Herpetosiphon gulosus: one gene and its partner. The protein of the gene in region 2 interacts with the protein of the main gene of each other region in a pairwise test. Links are inferred from orthologs where the notes say so. Each region holds a gene or a part of one and is shown on either strand. Other genes may lie near its edges. The genes, in order: ABEB26_RS14855 and rlmB.

Region 1 (10,055 bases), on a different replicon or contig from region 2:
TTGTTCAGTCGGTCAGCGGTTCGATTGAAGGCATTTATGAAACTCAACTCGAAAGCGCTGAGCTTGTGGCTGAAGGTCGGGCCGAAAACGAGCCAAAATCGAGCGAAGAGCCGCAAACTCGCTTTGATGAGCGAGCGAGCATTGTCTTGCATCTCAAATTAATTCCGTTTATCAATGAAGCATTGCCTCCAATCGTCAATGCGTTGCGCAAACGGGTGATCGAAAGCATTCAGCAATATACCGAGCTGAATGTTCACGCCGTGCATATTCATATTGCTGGTTTGTGGTATCGCTAATAGAACATATCAATTAGGGGGCTGGGCATCGGGGGTCGGGAAGCTGGATATTCACCTACTTCGTGATCGTCGGGTGCTTCGTAGTTTCAGCCCTTTGTGAACCTTCGTGTCCTTCGTGGATCGCTATTTAACGCAGAGGAGTGATGGCTATTGGCTGAAGGCTCTCGGCTATCGGGGAATAGTTAGAAACTTAAAATCTATAGCCAATAGCCAACAGAGCTTCTTCTCTCAGCTATTCCATGACTGGGTTAAACCGCCAATTCCTGATGCCTAACGATGTTCTGTATCGGGTACAATACCAACCATGTACAACGATTATGCAACAATTTACCGTCAAGCTGGCCAGAGTTGGCTCAGCTTACACATGCTCAATTGGCTTTTGGCTTGGCTTGAACAGCAGGCTTGGTGTGGTAGCTCGGTGCTCGATCTTGGTTGTGGCACAGGCGATGCAGCGGTGGCTTTGGCCCTACAAGGCTATCAGGTCACCGCAATCGATCGCTCAGAAGCGATGTTAGCCCAAGCTCGCTTGCATGGCGAGTTGCAACACGCTACAGTCAATTGGCAACAGGCTGATTTAACCACATGGCAGGCTGGCGCAGGCTACGATTTAATTATCAGCCTGTTTGATACATTAAATTATGTGCTTGAGCCAACCCAGTTAGGCGCTCTGTTTCAGCAAATTGCCCGCTCGCTCAAACCACAGGGCTGGTTGGTATTCGATCTGAATACGCCATTGTTGTATGCGACTTGGCCGGAGTGCAACCACGTAATCGTTGATCGCGATGATTTATATATCTACAATGTGCTGGATTTTGATGATGAAGCGCAGATTGGCATCGGAAGAATTGTCTGGTTTCAGCGCCAAGCTGAGGCCTGGCAACGTGGCAGTGAAACCCATTTGCAAGCAGCCTATAGCGATCAGCAGATTGTTGAATTATTGGCGGAGGCTGGTTTAAGCGTGGTTGCTCGCTTGAATCGTGATGGTGAGCAGGCTGATTTAGTTCAAGCAACGCGGGTAGTGTATTTAGTGCAAGCAAGTGATGTGCATAACCACAGCGCTGCAATACCCCCGATTCTGGATTAGCCGCCATCTATCTCCGCAGTTGCGGGCGATCCCTAGTCGATTGGGTGTCACCCAACGTTCCGGTTTCGCTGCGATGTGAACGAACGCCGTGATCCAAACGAGTTGCCTCTCTCACAAGTTTAGCCCGTCCCACACACCTTGCCCTTCAAGGGTCAGCGCAGTCACCTAGCCACGCTCATTGCTGAGGCATGCTGGTGGTCTCTTACACCACCGTTTCAGCCCTTACCACCAGCCAAATGGCCGATGGCGGGAATATTTGCTGTTGTCGGCTTGCGTCACGAGCCAGTTACCCAAACTCGCGCCCCTGTTTACGGTTTCACAGGGTAACTTGTCCACCACGTGGGTGGTCGGAAGGGTCGGGAAGTTGCCTCTAGCTTGCGCCAGCGACGGCTACATTGCTATGATTATGCACAGTCGTTGATCATAATCGGCTTTTAGGCACTTGTCAATTGTAGTTATGCGCAATTTCGCATAGAATGCTGCTAGCAACCGCTTAACTGCAAAGGAAGCATCACTGTGGATGAACGTTTAGCACTCATGAAAGCTTTGACCGATGCATCGGGCGTACCAGGCAACGAAGGGCCAGTTCGGGCTGTTATGGCCGAGGCTTTGGCTCCCTATGGCGAATTGATTAATGATCAGCTTGGCAGCGTTGCCGCCCGTAAAGCTGGCCCCGAAGGTAGCCCAACAATTCTGTTGGCGGGCCACCTTGATGAAGTGGGCTTTATGGTAACCCGCATCACCGACGATGGTTTTATTAAATTCCAAACCCTTGGTGGCTGGTGGGAATTGGTGATGTTGGCACAACGGGTGCAAATTGAAACCCGCAATGGGCCAATTGCTGGCTTAATTGGCTCAAAGCCGCCGCATGTGCTCTCGCCTGAAGCACGTAAAAAATTGGTCGAAAAGAAAGATATGTTTATTGATATTGGGGCGAGCTCAGCCGCTGAGGCCCGTGAATGGGGCGTGCGCCCAGGCGATTCGATTCTGCCAGTGTGCCCGTTTACACCTTTGCACAACTCTAAAATCGTCATGGCCAAGGCTTGGGATAATCGCTTTGGTTGTGCGGCAGCGGTTGAAGTGTTACATGAATTGGCCAATCAAAGCTTGCCCAACACGGTCGTGGCTGGTGCAACCGTGCAAGAGGAAGTTGGTTTACGCGGCGCGGCAACCCTTGCCAATGTGGTCAAACCTGATATCGCGTTTGCAATCGATGTGTGTATTGCTGGCGATACTCCAGGCATTAGTAAAGATGAAGCTCAATCCAAAATGGGTGCTGGTCCAGTCTTGTTATTGATGGATAGCAGTGTTATTCCAAACCCTCGGCTGCGCGATTTGGTGGTTGATACTGCCGAAGAATTGGGAATTCCCTACCAATTTGATACGATGCCTGGTGGTGGTACCGACGCAGGCCGCTTCCATTTGAATAATGCTGGTGTGCCATCGTTGGCGCTGGGCGTGGCAACCCGCTACATCCATACCCATGCTTCGTTGTTGCATCGCGACGATTTTGATCAGGTGGTGACCTTGCTGGCCGCCGTGGTGCGCAAGCTCGATCAAGCCACTGTCGATTACATCAAGACTGGACAATCAGCCTAAATCTATTCTAAGTTACAGCTTGCCATATAAAGACGCAGGTTCCACCATGGAAAGTAAGCACTTCCATGGTGGAACCTGTGTTTTGCAAGCAACCCTGCTTCAAGTGCTTGAAACAGCGCTTCGGCCAACGATTGGGCTAAGCTTCGTTATACCGCAACTCCGCTTGGGTTGAGAATCACAATCTTAGTTTCTTCGTCTTCGCGCGGCAGGGTCGAGGGTGTGAACACCGCTTTATCAAGGGTTTCGTATTCCTTGATTCCCATCTGGTGCACAAACACGCTCAATGGCTCCAAATCAAGCGCTTCGAGTCGTTGTTGCTGATTGTCGTTATACAATGGCACAACCACTTTAGGGGCAATTTCGCTGATAATTTCGACCATGCCATCGGGCTTGATCACATGATTGCCATTGCCAACGGGCACAAACAGCACATCGACTGAGCCAATTTCATCGAGTTGGCTAGCAGTTAGGCCATGGCCCAAATCGCCCAAATGGCAAAAAGCTACATCATCAATATACATCACATAAATTGTGTTATGGCCATGCTTTTTGCCCTCGCCATCGGTATGCGCTGTACGAATACCACGAATTAAGATATTGCTAACTTCGTATTCGCCTGGCCCATCGGCCACAAACAGCGTATCGCGCAATGGCTTGACCACTTCGACATTATTGTGATCAGCTTTGTTATGGCTGATGGTAACAACTTGGGCAGTTGGCTTGCCAATATCAAAGCCCACCGATTGATCGCAGGGATCAAGCACTACAATGCCTTCACGACCGCGAATCCGCACGCTGGCATGCCCTAAATACAGTATTTCTGCCATGATTTCCTTCCTAGATAGCCCGTTCGTTAATGACGCTTCGCCAGTGTTAAAGCTCTATATGCTAGCTGTAATGGTTTATGGGGTTAACAATCAGTTCTCCTGTGCCCTCACCCCCAACCCCTCTCCCACTGCGGCGGGCGAGGGGCGCACTCCGAGCGCGGTTCCCCCTCGCCTCGCGGGCGGGAGGGGGGTTTAGGGGGTGAGGGCATGGAGTTCATTGCCAACCCAATGAACCATTACAGCTAGCACATATTTTCGTTAATAATTATACCACGCCGCAGGCCGAAACCCACAAAAAATGCGTTGATAGAGCGCAAACTCTACCAACGCAACTATGCTCACAATACGTAGCTAGGCAACGCTTTCGAAGACCAAGGGCAAGGCTTCAACGGGCGTAGCACTGATCGTAATGGCCGATTTGAGTGCTGCCAAAGCGACCTCGGCCCGTTGCTGATCGGCGGCATGGACCGTCAACAAGGCCTCGCCCGCTTGAACTGGCTCGCCAACTTTACGCTGAAGCACCAAACCTACCGCTGGATCGATCGCATCTTCTTTGCGGGCGCGGCCAGCCCCAAGCTCGGTTGCCACAATCCCACAGGTTTCGGCATCGATGCGTTGGACAAAGCCACTACTCTCGGCCAGCAAACTGATTTGAATTGGGGCGATAGGCAGGGTTTCTGGTTGATCAATTACCGTGAGATCACCACCTTGCTGGGCAACAAACTCACGGAATTTAGCCCAAGCTTGGCCGTTATCCAAGCTTGTTTGCAATTGTTGGCGAGCTTCGTCAAGGTTTTGGGCCTTACCAGCCAAGACCAACAGATGTGAGCCAAGGGTCAAACATACCTCAACCAAATCGCTGGGGCCACGGCCTTGCAAGGTTTCAATCGCTTCGCGCACTTCCAGCGCGTTACCGATCGTCAAGCCCAGCGGTTGCTCCATCGATGAAAGAATCGCCGCGACATTACGTCCAGCCAATTGGCCGATCCGCACCATCGTTCGAGCCAAATCGCGGGCTTGGTCGAGGGTTTTCATAAACGCCCCCGCCCCAACCTTGACATCGAGTACGATGCTTTTGGCTCCAGCCGCCAGTTTTTTGCTCATGATGCTGGCGGCAATCAGCGGAATACATTCGACTGTGCCAGTAACATCGCGCAGTGCATACAGCTTTTTGTCGGCAGGTGCAAGATCGGCAGTTTGGCCCATAATCACCATGCCGATGTCACGCATGGCATGACGAAATTCATCTTCGCTGAGATCGATGCGCATGTTGGGGATGGCCTCAAGTTTATCGAGCGTACCGCCCGAAAAGCCCAAGCCCCGCCCCGACATTTTGGCAACTTGTAAGCCAACTGCTGCCAACATTGGCCCCAGCACAAGGCTGGTTTTATCGCCAACTCCGCCAGTTGAGTGCTTATCAACGGCATCGGGCGCAAAATCACGCAAATCGAGCTGATCGCCCGAAGCGGCCATGGCTAGGGTCAAATCGGTGGTTTCGCGATCATCCATGCCTTTGAGTACAACCGCCATGGCCCATGCCGCCATCTGATAATCGGGCACACTGCCGTTGGTATAGCCCTGAATCAGCCATTGAATTTCTTCGGTTGAGAGCTGTGCTCCATTGCGTTTTTTAATAATCAGATCAACCGCTCGCATTATTTTAATCCGCCTTCTGTAAGTTTTCGCCATGCCAAGGGCAGGCGATTAAGAATATCGCTGGCGATGGTGCCGCGTTCGCCGAGTTCTTCACGAACCAGAGCGCCTGCAACGCCATGCACACCAACCGCAAGCTGGGCGGCTTCAAATGGGGCTAAGCCTTGTGCCAACAAGCCAGCAGTTAGTCCAGCAAGGATATCACCAGATCCGGCGGTTGCCAATGCAGGGTTAGCCAAACCATGCAACGCCAAGCGGCCATCGGGGCTAGCAATAATTGTGTGAGCCGATTTCAGCACTACGGTTACGCCCCAACGGGCGGCGGCCTCAAGGGCAACTTGGGGGTGATCTTCGCCGATTTTTTCTTCACCCAGCAAGCGGGCCATCTCGCCAATATGTGGCGTGAGTACGACTGGCTGATCGCGTAATTTCTCTTCCCAATGTTCAATTGTGGCCAAAATATTCAGGCCATCGGCATCGATCACCAGCGGTGGCAGCACAACTGGGCCTTCTTCTTCAGCCTTGGCCTCTTCTTTGGGCCGTGCAGCTAGGCCGAAGCCAACCCCGCCTTTGCGTTTGGTTGGCAACTCAAGCTCGTTTGAGCCAAGAAAACCTACGCCCAAGCGACGTTTGCTTGAGGCTAAGCCAATCAGTGCCCGCAGAAAATCGCCAGTGCCTGTTTCGGTGCCAAGGCCAGGGCCAACCAGCAAAGCTTTATATTTAGCTAATTTTTCGTGCACCAATTTAGCAGCGGCTTCGGTCAACTCGCCTGGCTCGACTTCAGGCAAAGGCAAATAGGTTACTTCATGCAAATGGGCTGCGGTGCTGCCATAAATTGAGCGGGGGCAAGCCAAGGTTACCACCCCAGCGCCCGAACGAGCCGCCGCTGTAGCCGCAAGCCAAGCTGCACCAGGATAGAGATACGAGCCAGCCACAACCATCACGCGCCCGAAAGTATCTTTATGGCCATCAACCGGACGGGCCGGCACCAGCGAACGGATTGTCGCAAGATTCAGTTCAGTTGTAGTCATCGGCTCCTCCATAGAATCTGGTAAGGTAAAGGGGGCGATTGCCAATTTGCCAACATAGGCCGCACCTGGATACAAATGATGACCGCGTTTGGTTAAGCCAGCCGCCACGGTATAGGCTGCATTGATGATTGTGCCCCAAATCTTGCCATTATCAGCATCGAGGCCCGAAGGCACATCGACTGCCAAGACTGGCAATTTGCTCGCATTGACCAAGTCAATAATGTGAGCCACATCAGCCGCTAACGGACGACTCAGGCCAATTCCAAACAAACCATCGATTACGAATGTGCTGGTTTGCAACAGCTGCTGGAGTTGCTGATTTTGCGAGTCATCAGCAGCGAAGCTCATCGGAATAGCTTCGGCTTGGGCAGCGGCAAACGGCCAATCATCAGCTTGTGGTTTGCGTTTATACAGATAGCAGCTGACTGGAAAATCCGCCTCTTTGATATGCCGTGCGATTACTAAGGCATCGCCGCCGTTATTGCCAGAACCAACCAGCACCAAAACGGCGGGATTAGGTTGCTTGGCAATCACCGTTAATCCAACATCGGCCATGCCGCGTGAAGCCTCGGCCATTAAGTCAGGCCACGTCGCCCCTTCGTCAACAGCGCGTTGCTCAATTGCCCGAATTTGGGCAGCGGTTGTAATGTGATACCCAGGCACAATTTTTGGCATCGTTGCCTCACCACACTTAATACTATCGAAAATTATACACCACAGGCTTAGCCAATCCATGGGCGATTTAGCAAGGATTAACGAAACACTAGCAGAACGAGCAAGGGGTAAGTTGTCAGGGGCTAGGGATCAGTTAGGCTGAAACTACGAAGAACGCGCAGTTTCTCGAGCCACGAATTGCACGAATGATTATTCTGTTGAGCCATGTGACTGAATGCTAGACCCTGATCCCTGAATCCTGACCCCTCTTTCTCTCTACGCCTCTGCGTTAAAATCTAGTCCCTGATCGCTGAATCCTGATCCCTCTGTGCTTTTGCCTGCTGACTTTTGACTTTTGATTTCTGCCTAAACCACTGCCTGTGCTATCATAGACAATGGACAAAACGTCTACCATACGGAGGATTGATATTTCAATGGCTCAATATGATGTTGTGATTATTGGTTCAGGGCCAGGCGGTGAAGTTGCTGCCTTGCGAGCTGTCCAATTGGGCTTAAAAGTCGCTGTCGTCGAAAAAGAACAAGTCGGCGGTGTCTGTTTAAATATTGGCTGTATTCCTACCAAATCGCTGTTGCACTGCGCCGACTTGCTGGAAGAAACCAAAGAAGGCAAGAAGTTTGGCGTAATCACGGGCGAAGTTTCGTTCGATCTCAAGGGCGCGATGGGCCACAAAGAAAAAGTGGTCAAAACCATGCGCACAGGTCTCGAAGGCTTGTTCAAAAAGAAGAAAATCGACCTCTATCGCGGGTTTGGCCGTTTAGCTGGCACCAACAAAGTTGCCGTCAAAGCCAACGATGGCACCGAAACCGTCATCGAAACCAAGAATGTGATTTTGGCGGTTGGCTCGACTCCTCGCGCCTTGCCATTTGCACCATTCGACGAGCAACGGATCGTTTCGAGCACTGGAGCCTTGAGCTTGCCCGAAGTGCCCAAACATTTGGTAGTGATCGGCGGCGGGATCATCGGCTGCGAATTTGCCTCGATGTACCGCACCTTTGGCGCGCAAGTGAGCATCATCGAAATGTTGCCGCGAATTGTTGCCACTGAGGATGAAGAAATTTCGGCTGAATTGGCCAAAGCCTTCACCAAACGCGGCATCAAGCTCTACACTGGCTCAAAAACCAAGGCCGTCAACAAACGCGCCGATGGTGCTAGCGTAGTTTTTGAAGGCCCAGATGGCAAAGAACAAACCTTAGAAGCCGATTATGTGCTGATTGGCACGGGGCGTGCTCCTTTGACCAAAAACATTGGCCTCGAAGAAGTTGGCGTAACCATCGACGAACGCGGCTATATCCCAGTCAATGCCACCATGCAAACCAATATTGCCAATATTTATGCAATTGGCGATGTTGTGCCAACCCCATGGCTGGCCCACGTTGCCTCAGCCGAAGGCGTGATTGCGGTTGAACATATCGCAGGCCACCACACCAACCCAATCAACTACGACATTATTCCAAGCTGTGTCTACTGTTCGCCCGAAGTGGCGCACGTTGGCTTGACCGAAGCTCAGGCCAAAGAACGCGGCTATAATGTCAAAGTTGGCAAGTTCCCATTTGCGGCGGTTGGCAAAGCTACAGCCATTGGCAATCGCGATGGCTTTGTCAAAATCGTGGCCGACGCTGAATATGGCGAAATCCTTGGGTTTCATATGATTGGGCCTCGCGTGACCGAGTTGGTTGCCGAAGGCGGCTTGGCTTTGAGCCACGAAGCCACAGTCGAATCGTTGTTAGCGACGATTCACGCCCACCCAACTTTGTACGAAGCCATGCACGAAGCTGGTCATGCCTTGCTTGATGGCACACTGCACCTCTAAATTAAATTTCGCTGAATCAGCTTGCGAAGGACACGAAGCGCCAATTCTGGTGTTTTGCGTCCTTCGTAATTATTGAAGCCTTGGTTGCCATGAAAATTTTGATTATTTCGAAAGCCCTGACCGCCGCTACCTACCACCGCAAGCTTGAATTGATTGCGACTGAGCCAGATGTTGAATTGACGGCGATTGTGCCACCGATGTGGTTTGAACCTAGCGTTGGCGAGTATCCGCTGGAAGTGCAAACGCCACGCAATTATCGCATGCATGTTGTGCCACTTGCTCATAATGGCCATCATCATACCTTTTGGTGGCAGGGTTTGGGCAAATTAATCGCCGCTGAGCAACCAGATATTCTGCATGCCGACGAAGAAGCCTTTAATTTGGCAACATTTCAGGCGTTTTGGCATGCCCGTAAAACCCAAGCCAAACTTTGTTTTTACAACTGGGCTGATGTAGCGCGGCGTTATCCACCGCCATTCAGTTTCTTCGAGCGCTACAGCTATCGCCATGCCGCCCATGCAATTGCTGGCAATCATTTGGCCAAGCAACTCATTCGCGATCACGGCTACACAGGCCCAATCAGTGTCATTCCGCAATTTGGGGTTGATGAGGCGATTTTTACGCCTGCGCCTGAGCCATTACCCGCAAAACCGTTTGTCGTGGGCTTTTTTGGGCGCTTGATGCGCTCGAAGGGTGTGCTGGATTTATTGGCAGCACTCGAACGTTTGCCCAGCGATATTCATTGCCGTTTGATTGGCAAGGGTGATTTGAGCAACGAAGTTGAACAACGCATCGCCAAAGCGCCGCTGGCTGGGCGGGTTACGCTTGAGCCGTTGATTCCCTCCAGCGCCATGCCCGAGGCCATGCGCAGTGTGCATGCCTATGTTCTGCCCTCGCGCACCACTCCCAATTGGAAAGAGCAATTTGGGCGGGTCTTGATTGAAGCCATGGCCTGCGGTGTACCAGTGATTGGCTCCAATTCAGGCGAGATTCCCCATGTAATTGATACAGCAGGTTTGGTGTTTCCCGAGGGCGATGTTGCAGCCCTAGCCGAGGCAATTCACAAACTTTATCTTGAT
Region 2 (9,928 bases):
ATACAATCGATGTTTCGCAAATGGTCGATGGGCTGGATCTTTCGTTGACGCTCTACGATAGCAATGGCAATCAACTGGCCTTTAACGACGATTTTCCACGCAATAACGACCCCAGCGATATCAAGCCACGGATTCAATCGTGGCGTGCGCCTGCCAACGGCCAATACTACGTCAAGGTGCGCGATTCCGCTGGGCGCGGCTTTATTGATGCGCTCTATACGGTGGTGTTGAATAGCGAAAGTTACGGCCCCACGCCAACGCTCATCCCCGAAATTTGTAAAGATTTGTATGAGCCAGATGGCTTGCCTGAAATTGCACCGTTGATTGTGGTTGGCGAAGTCCATCCCGACCATCGGTTGTGCCCACGTGGCGATGCCGATTGGGTCAAATTCTTCGGCAAGGCTGGCAAAGAATATTCGATCTTCACCTCGGAACTTAGCGTTGGTGCTGATACGGTGATGGTGTTGGCTGATCGCGACGGCACAACGATTATCGATTTCAACGATGATTATGAATCAGGCTTAGATTCGCGGATCGATTTTGCGCCATTTGTCGATGGTTTCTATTTTGTGCAAGTTAAAAATGTTGGCGATGTTGGCAATCAGTTTATCGATTACACCTTGACCTTCCAAATCAAGACCAACGCCAATCAAGGCGAACCGACCATGCAGCCGACTGCTACCTTCGAAGATGATATTACGCCAACTTTCGAGGATGATGTTACGCCAACCAGCGATCCTGATCGCACGGCAACCGCGACTGGCACGGCGACCCGCACGCCAACCTCGGCCTATCCAACGCCAACAAATTCATCGAGCAACAAATTGCCCAACTTCGATACGCGCAGCAATGGCAAATTTGCCGACCCAGCCTTTAACAAGGTTTGGGCTTATGCCGATGCTCCGGTGGCGAGTGGCCAAGCAGTGCGTTCGTGGTTATGGGGGCCAAGCAGCGGTCAAGCACGCGCTGAAGTTTATGATCAAGCGCCTGGTGGTTTGCGCCAAGTCCAATATTTCGATAAATCGCGCATGGAAATTAGCGATTTCGAGGCCGACCGCCAAAGCCAATGGTTTGTGACCAACGGCTTGCTGGCTAAGGAATTGATTCAGGGACAGATTCAAATTGGCGATAGCAATTATGTGCAGCGCAGTCCGGCCCAAATTAATATTGCTGGCGATTTAGGCGCTGCTTCGGCTCCAACCTACGCCAGTTTTAGTAATTTGTTGGGCGCAACTAGCGATCGCACTGGCCAATTCGCCGATCAGCAATTAGCCCGCAGTGGCAAAGTGAGCGCTTATGCTGGCGGTGTAAGTGACGCAGCCAAATTGGTGCATTATGTTCCGCAAACAGGCCATAACATCCCCAGCGCCTTCTGGGATTTTGTCAATCGCCAAGGCTTGATCAACCAAAATGGGCGCACCCAAAACGGCCAAGTGATGGATTGGGTTTTTGCTTTGGGCTACCCAATCAGCGAAGCCTATTGGGCCAAAGTCTATGTTGGCGGCGTTGAGCAAACTGTGCTGGTGCAGGCCTTCGAGCGCCGCGTGCTGACCTACACTCCTAGCAATCCCGCCGATTGGCAAGTCGAGATGGGCAATGTTGGCCAACACTACGAACAATGGCGCTACCGCTAAACTTAATTCTTCGCTTCAAGGCTAAACTAAAAATCCCCGTGTTCTATCGTTGAACACGGGGATTTTGCTGCTTAAACCGACTTACAAGCCCAAAATCGCATCCAAGCGCGACCAATCGCAGCGCTCGGCCATGAGTTTGGTGAAGCGTTCGAGTTTGGTACGTTCATGCAAGCGAATATGCCCAAACATATTTTCAATTCGCTCAACTGCGGTCAAGGTGTCATCAGCAATTGTGATGATCGGCACGTTGCGTTGTTCGGCGCGATCAATCACCGATTGTTGTGGGCGGAAGTTGCCTGTCAATACCAAGGCGTTGGTTGAGGTTTCCAAGGCCGCCAGTTGCAAATCGGTGCGGTCGCCACCGGTGATTACGGCTTTGTTGGCGCGACGGCGAAAGTGCGATAAGCCCGCTTCGGCTCCCATCGCCCCAATCATCAGCGATTCGATGATTTTGCCTTTGCCAAAATCGGCTCCAATCACATTGCCACCAAGCTCAGCCACCAAATCTTCAACTGGAATGCCTGATAGCGCACTATCTTGCGGCAATAAGCCCAAAACCGCGATGCCATGCTGCTCAAGGAACGGCACAACATGCGATTGCACAAAGTCGAGGCGGGTTTCTTCGATTTGGTTAAGAATTACGCCCTTGAGCCGTTTGCCGACGAAGCGTTGCACCGACAAAATTGCATCGACCGTGAGCGTCGTGCGATAGCGTGAAACCAAGACCATCGGCGCATCGATCAAATCGGCCACCCGATCGGCGCTCAACTCAACCAACGAGCCTTCAGCCCAACTATTCGTGCCTTCAACGATCGTCACTTGATGTTGGCTGCTGATTGCTTGGAACGCTTGTTGCACCGCCCCAGCCCAATCGTGCTGCTCGCCGCGCAAAATGCTTTCGATCGTGGTGCGGCGCAACAGCACTGGCGCGATTTGCTCCAATGGCTCGCTCAGGCCGAAGCTCTCGCGAATAAAGGCAGCATCTTCATCGAAAGCGCCTTCAGGCGTGTGGGTGACCGAAACACTGACTGGCTTCATGTAGCCAGCATCGATCTTGCGATCCTTGAGTTGGCGCAACAAGGCAGCACAAACTGCACTCTTGCCAACATATGATTCTGTTGATGCAACATACAGCGTTGCCATAGCGAAACTCCTTTATCAAAGGATGAAGGATGAAGGATGAGGGATGAAAATAGGCTGGATCATCAAGAACTTAATAAGGCTCAAATAATCCATCCATGCCCAATTATTCACGCTTCATCCTTCATCCCTCATCCTTCATCCTTTCAATCTATCCTTGCAGAATAATGCGGGCATCGAGCACGATTACGCCTTCGCCACGGTTGTAGACAACCAACGGATTAATATCCATTTCGACGATTTCGGGGAAGTCGCTAACCAGTTGGCTGACGCGCAGCACAATATCTTCAACCGCTTCTAAATCAGCGGTTTGCTCGCCACGCACGCCCTGCAATAGTGGAAACGAACGAATTGCCCGTAGCTGTTCGCGCACTTCTTCGCGGCTCAATGGCGCAAGTCGAAATACCACATCTTTGAGCACTTCAACATAAATGCCACCCATGCCCACGCCAATCAGCGCCCCAAATTGCGGATCACGGCTGACCCCAACCAGCACTTCGCGGCCTTTACGCGCCATTTCCTGCACTAAAACCCCCCAAATGCGGGCGTTCGGACTGAATTTACGGGCACGATAGGCAATTAATTCGTAGCTATCGCTGGCAGCTTGCGGGTCGGCAATCCCCACACGTACCCCGCCAATATCGCTTTTGTGCAGAATATCGGGCGAACTAATTTTCATCACCACTGGAAAACCAATTTCCTTGGCAATTTCGGCAGCTTCTTCGGGCGAACGCGAAAGCCGACTATCGGGCAAGCGCATGCCATAAGCCGCCATCACTTCACGCGCTTCGATTTCGCCAAGCTCAACTCTTCCGGCCTCGCGCACTTGAGCAAACAATTCGCGGACATGCTCTTTATCAACATCAAAACGAGCGTAGGTCATGGCTGGTTGTTCGCGCCAGCGGCGATGTTGCCACATGGCTTCCAAGGCCGATACCGCTCGTTCAGGGAATTCGTAGTTGGGGATTTTATATTGATTGAGCAGTTTGAGCGCTGGCTTGATGCTATATGCGCCCATAAAACTGGCGACAATCGGTTTGCTCTGATTGGCTGAAAGCTCGGCCATCGCTTCAACTGTGGCTTCGGCTTCGCTGCCAGCTTGCGGCGTAAACAGCACCAACACCGCATCAACATTTGGGTCGGTCAAGGCCGCCTGAATCCCAATGCGATAGCGATCAGCTTTAGCATCGCCGATTACGTCGATTGGATTGTAGACATTGGCGGTGGCTGGTAAATTGGCTTGTAAATGGCTGATGGTTGCGGGGGTAAATTCGGCCATTTGCAAACCAGCCCGTTCAATCGCGTCGGTCGCAATAATCCCAGGCCCACCAGCATTGGTGACAATTGCAATCCGTGAGCCAGTCAGCAAGGGTTGGTAGGCAAACACCAAGGCAAAATCAAACAATTGCTCCATTGTGCGAGCACGAATGATTCCGCTTTGGCCAAATGCCGATTCGTAGGCGCTTTCGCTGCCCGCCAATGAGCCGGTATGCGAGGAAATTGCCCGTGTGCCTGCTGCCGTCGTACCGCTTTTAATCGCGATAACTGGGGTGCGTTTGGTCACTTCGCGGGCGGCCTGAATAAAGCCGGGGCCATCGGAAATGCCTTCCAAATAGGCCAAAATTACTTTATTCTGGGGGTCGTTGCCCCAAGCCTGCAACAATGCCACTTCATCAACATCGGATTTATTGCCAAGGCTGACGAAGCGCGAAAAGCCAATATTGGCCTCTTTGCTCCAATCGAGGATGGCGGTACAAACCGCACCCGATTGTGACATAAAGGCAATTTCACCATCAGCGGGCATTAATGCTGCAAACGAAGCATTCAAATCGCTAACGGTATCAATCACACCAAGACAATTGGGGCCGACCATGCGCATGCCGTAGCGTTGCACAATCTCTACCAATTGGTGTTCAAGTTTAACCCCTTCACCGCCGACTTCCTTGAAACCTGCGGTGATCACGACTAAACCGCGCACACCTTTTTGACCGCATTCTTCGACCACATTTAAGACATGCTGCGGTGGAATAACCAAAACTGCCAATTCAACATCATTGGGAACAGCAGCGACCGACGGGTAGGCCGTTTGGCCTAAAACTGCACTGGCAGTAGGATGAATCGGATAGATTCGCCCTTTATAGCCATTGTCGATTACATTTTTGAGGACACGGTGACCAAGACGTGATGGATCGGGAGATGCTCCCACCACGGCCACCGATTGCGGAGCGAAAATCTCCTCCAGCATAGCGATTGCCTCCGGGTTACTTCGATCACCCCTAGAGCATATCACATCTGGCGGCGCTTGAATGGGCTAAATGTCACGGAAGTAGGCAAATCGAATGGCCTGCCATAAAATCAAGAGGGCGATGCCACTCCAGAGCAAGGCCCATAAAATAGCTGGAACTCCGGTTGCTTGTTGCATAATCAGGGCATCGCTGGTGACATGACGGCGGTAAGATGAAAGTCGCAGCAAATCCCATAAACTATCGAGAGCATTTAAGATGGTTTGTACGCCCAAGACCAATAGCAGCCATTCGTTCCAGTGCAGCGCCAATTTATAACTAGCGGCAATAAAGGCTCCGGCCAGCAAAATACCAACAATAATTCCAAAAATATTGCGCACAAACAAGCCACACAGCACAAACAATGCAATTCCAATAATTAATGTAACCCGATCGGCGCTAATCCCACGTGCTGAAAGAATTAATAATGCGCCGCCAACCAAGGCGCTGCTCAAATAACCAGCACTGGACACAATCCAGCGAATGCCGCCCGCTGTCCAGGCCACGCCCTCGCCATTTGAATAAACTTCTAGCCGATCGAGTTTGCCGCCAGTCAACAGCGAGGCAAAGCCATGACCAAGCTCGTGCACAAAGGTATTGAATAGCTCAAACGGATAAACCAGCCAATGCAGCACTGGCAACCGCGCGATGATCGTTGAGGTTACCGCGATGGCAATCGCGATCCATAGTTCGTTGTTGCGTAGCATGGTGTTTCTCCACGGGCGTAGTATAGCGATTGATCCACGAAGGACACGAAGAGCACGAAGGGGTCAGGATTCAGGGATGAGGGGTCAGTGTTTGATCTACAAAGAGCATGAAAGGTGGAACCAGCGACAAACACAAAGAATTTATGCTCTAGGCTCTATGTTCTGTACTCTAATAAATCCCTAGCCCCTGACCCCTAGCCCCTGATCCCTAGCCTCTAGACCCTCACTCGCCAAGCATGATACAAAATGATCGAGCCAGCAGTGGCGGCGTTGAGTGAAGCAACCTTGCCACGCATCGGCAATCGCACCAACAAATCGCAGCGTTCGCGGGTTAAGCGAGCCAAGCCTGGGCCTTCCGCGCCAATCACCAAGGCTAAGGCTCCACGCAAATTGGCCTTATCAAAATCGACTGCCCGCTCATCATCTTCAACGCCCGCCACCCAAATATTGTACTCTTGCAGGTGTTTGATGGTTTGGGCAATGTTGGTAATTTGGGCCACATACAAATGCTCAACTGCCCCGGCTGAAGCATTAATCACCGCTGGCGTAATGCTGGCTGAGCGCCGATCAGGGAAGATAATCCCATGCGCACCTACAATTTCAGCAGTGCGCATCAGCGTGCCAATATTTTGTGGATCTTGCAAATGGTCGAAAATCAAGATTAGCGGTTGCTCACCACGCTCACGGGCTAGCTCAATAATGTCGTCAACTTCAACATAGGGGTATTCGCCGCATTCGAGCGCAATCCCCTGATGATTTGCGCCAGCCGTGCGTTTATCAAGCTCGCCACGCTGAACTTTGGCAACTTGAATTCGGCGTTCGCGGGCAATTGTATTGATCGCCTGCATCGATTCGCCCTCTTTGATGCCATCGGCAATTAGCAAGCGACCCAATTTGCGCCGATTTGCGCGTAACGCCTCTAAAACCGCATTTCGTCCATATAATAATTCCAAGGTGTGAATCCTATTCGGTGCTAAGTTATTGGCCAGTTTGCGCTATTATAGCGGCAAGCTGTCAATGGAGGAATGACATGGATCAGCAACCGAAGGAGCAAAAGCGCGTGATTACACTAAGCGTTGGCATGATTATCAATCTTCTTCTGATTGGGTTAGTCGCTGGAGTGGCTGGCGGCATGTTTGGGATTGGTGGCGGGGCGATTATGGTGCCAGCCATGGTGCTATTGCTGGCGCTTGATCAGAAATTTGCGACAGGCACATCGATTGGCGCACAAATTTTGCCAGTTGGTTTGCTCGGCGCGTTTGTTTACTATAAAGAGGGCAATTTAGATTGGCGTGCGTCGATCATTATTGCCCTTGGCTTGCTAGTAGGAACCTATTTCGGAGCCAAAATTGCTGCGCCAATTTCATCGGCGACCATGAAAAAGCTTTATGGGGCATTTCTGTTTATCATCGGTGCTCGCTATTTGTTTATGAAATAACTGCTGTTAGATAATTGGCAAGCATCCGCCATTAACCAACATGACGATTAGTTGATTGAGCCATCGTTGCACAACTTTGCTAATACACATTAAGTATTGAAGTTTATTCGTTCTCGATTCAGCTAGTAGATATCTTTACTTCGCGACCCTTCCGTCCCTCCGCCGGAGGGAAACGCAGGAGGTTTTCATCTCCCTGCACCCCCTAAAGGGCAATCGGTAGCATGTAGTCGGATCACGAAGGATCTAAAATAGTGGTTTTAGCGAGAACGTTTAACTATGATCAAGGCTTGACGCTGTTGCATGGCTAGGGTAGATTGAGTTGATACTGCAAGGAGGCTCGGTAATGCCATCTATAACTCTCGATGCTCAACGCTGGCAAACATTCAGTCAGTTGCTCACGGCAACCGCCTACCAAAACCCGCAAGATCTGCTTGATTCGTTTTTACAACGTTTAATAGAGTTTTGGCCGGCCCAAGCAGGGGCATTGCTCTATATCGACCCATTGAATGCGCCGTTTTCGCTGGAGCATGGCGAATTGCCCGCCGATGGTCACGAAATGATCGAGCAAGCTCGCTCGGTATTTGAGCGCACAACTGGCGGCGAGCAGGATTTAGGGGTCTATGGGATTAACGATGAGCTAGCCTTGGTGGAATTAACCTTGCGTTCTGGTGATGATGAGGTTGGCCTGTTGCACCTCATTGTTTCCGCCGACCGCGTATCCCCAGAGAACGAGGGTGAATTGGCCTTGCTTTTGGTGGGTGTGGCTGGTGGAGCCGCCGATCGCGTCGCCTTGCTCAACACGACGCGCAGCGAGCTTGATGAGATGAATTTGCTCTATCAAGTGAGCCAGTCGATTGCCAGCGATATTGATTTGCGTAGCCTCTTGCGCACGATTATTGAAAAAGTGACCCAAATTGTCGATAGCGAAAGTGCTTCGTTGCTGTTAGTCGATGAAGTGCATAAAGAGCTGTATTTTGAAACACCTTCGAACAACAGCCAAGAATTGCGCTCCTATCGCATGCCAATGGATCAAGGCTTCGCTGGCTGGGTTGTAACCCATGGTCAAGGCTTGATCGTTGATGATCCGCAAAATGATGCCCGCTTCTATCGCCAAGTTGATAGCGATATTTCGCATCAAACCCGTAATATTCTGACCGTGCCAGTGCGTTCACGCGAGCGAACGGTCGGCGTAATTCAGGCGGTCAATAAGCGTAATGGCCCGTTTACCGAGCACGATTTGCGCACGCTCTCGATGCTCGCCAACCAAGCGGCGATCTCGATTGAAAATGCCAATCTTTATACCAAACTCAAAGAAGAACGTGATCGCTTGATTCGTAAAGAAGAAGAAGTGCGCCATCAAATCAATCGCGATCTGCACGATGGGCCAACGCAATCGGTCGCGGCAATTGCCATGAACATCGAGTTTATCAAAAAATTAATGCAGGCCATGCCCGAGCGCGTCGAAGATGAGCTTAATTCATTAGCGGCCTTGGTCAAAAAAACCTACCAAGAATTACGGACTCTGCTGTTTGAGCTACGTCCGTTGGGCCTCGAAACTCAAGGCTTGGTAGCAACCTTGCACGAATACGCCAGCAAATTCCGTGATCCATCGGGGATGCAAGTGCGTTTTACGCCTGGCAATTTCCTTGGTCGTTTGGCCCCGCAAACTGCCGCCGCCACCTTTATGATTATCCAAGAAGCGGTCAATAATGCTCGCAAACATGCCAAAGCCTCGATGGTCTGGATTGAGCTTTTTCAAGATCATGAGCGCCATATGTTGACGGCGGTTGTGCGTGATAGTGGCATTGGCTTCGATCTCAAGAGCATCACGACTTCGTATGAGGAACGTGGCTCGTTTGGGTTGTTGAATATGGGCGAACGGGCAACCCTGGCGGGCGGCTCCTGCGAGATTCGTTCATCGGCAGGCGAAGGTACGCAGATTATCATTCGAGTGCCCATGTTGGTTGAAGAAATGGATGAGTAAGACTATCGTTCAATCCTAGATTTCCAAGATCGATTGACGATCACCATCCTTCCATCCCTTCGCCGGAGGGAAACGCAGAGGGATGAAAACCCTTACGGGGGTAGGTTTTTAATAATGATCTCCGTTCCCTCACCCCAACCCCTCTCCCACTGCGGTGGGCGAGGGGCATTCCATACGTCATGCTGAGCTGTTTCCCCTCGCCTCGCGTGCGGGAGAGGGGGTCAGGGGGTGAGGGCATGGCAATTGTTGGTAGTTATCCATCTATCGATGAACTATGGGATCATTGGCTTATAGCGGAATCTGCTAAAGCCATTTGCTTGGTAGCAGCGATGGATTATTTTGGTAATGTAATCATCATCGTCGTGCCAGTGCCCACCTGGCTCTGGGTCTCAATTGTGCCATTGTGGGCTTGAATTAGTGCTTGGGCAATTGATAAACCAAGCCCATTGCCCCGTCCGCCAGCAATCCGAGCGCTATCAACGCGATAAAAACGCTCGAAAATATGCTTGAGATGTTTCGGCTCAATGCCATTGCCAGTATCGATTACGCTAATTTGATAGCTAGCCTGCTTGCGTTCAGCATGAATAACCACGCTCCCACCACGCGGCGTATGGGCAATTGCATTATCGAGCAAAATTAACAAAACTTGGCGCAAGCGGGTGCGATCAGCCTTGATCTGGCCCTCAGCATGGGCCACACGTATCTCCACCCCAGCATCTTGAGCCAAGCGCCCAGCATCTTTG

Evidence for each region.
Region 1: the proteins of rlmB (region 2) and ABEB26_RS14855 interact in binary tests that used the Escherichia coli proteins (3 or more experiments, as listed by UniProt). The link is inferred for Herpetosiphon gulosus from one-to-one orthologs.

The regions. Positions count from the first base shown.
Region 1 is NZ_BAABRU010000010.1:122,612-132,666, reverse strand. The notes cover bases 4,814-7,689. They hold ABEB26_RS14855 (NAD(P)H-hydrate epimerase), read right to left. Parts: upstream 7,166-7,689; coding sequence 5,462-7,165; downstream 4,814-5,461. Other genes in these bases: lpdA (dihydrolipoyl dehydrogenase), read left to right, coding at 7,579-7,689; ABEB26_RS14860 (pyrimidine-nucleoside phosphorylase), read right to left, coding at 4,814-5,462. Also shown: ABEB26_RS14880 (Asp23/Gls24 family envelope stress response protein), read left to right, coding at 1-296; ABEB26_RS14875 (class I SAM-dependent methyltransferase), read left to right, coding at 601-1,380; ABEB26_RS14870 (M42 family metallopeptidase), read left to right, coding at 1,918-2,979; ABEB26_RS14865 (MBL fold metallo-hydrolase), read right to left, coding at 3,126-3,806; more of ABEB26_RS14860, read right to left, coding at 4,158-4,813; more of lpdA, read left to right, coding at 7,690-8,976; ABEB26_RS14845 (glycosyltransferase), read left to right, coding at 9,066-10,055. UniProt on the Escherichia coli protein: Bifunctional enzyme that catalyzes the epimerization of the S- and R-forms of NAD(P)HX and the dehydration of the S-form of NAD(P)HX at the expense of ADP, which is converted to AMP.
Region 2 is NZ_BAABRU010000002.1:93,769-103,696, forward strand. The notes cover bases 4,848-7,596. They hold rlmB (23S rRNA (guanosine(2251)-2'-O)-methyltransferase RlmB), read right to left. Parts: upstream 6,717-7,596; coding sequence 5,979-6,716; downstream 4,848-5,978. Other genes in these bases: acs (acetate--CoA ligase alpha subunit), read right to left, coding at 4,848-5,019; ABEB26_RS02480 (M50 family metallopeptidase), read right to left, coding at 5,086-5,763; ABEB26_RS02490 (sulfite exporter TauE/SafE family protein), read left to right, coding at 6,794-7,201; ABEB26_RS02495 (GAF domain-containing sensor histidine kinase), read left to right, coding at 7,545-7,596. Outside these bases: ABEB26_RS02465 (hypothetical protein), read left to right, coding at 1-1,634; ABEB26_RS02470 (phosphotransacetylase family protein), read right to left, coding at 1,716-2,777; more of acs, read right to left, coding at 2,926-4,847; more of ABEB26_RS02495, read left to right, coding at 7,597-9,185; ABEB26_RS02500 (sensor histidine kinase), read right to left, coding at 9,520-9,928. UniProt on the Escherichia coli protein: Specifically methylates the ribose of guanosine 2251 in 23S rRNA.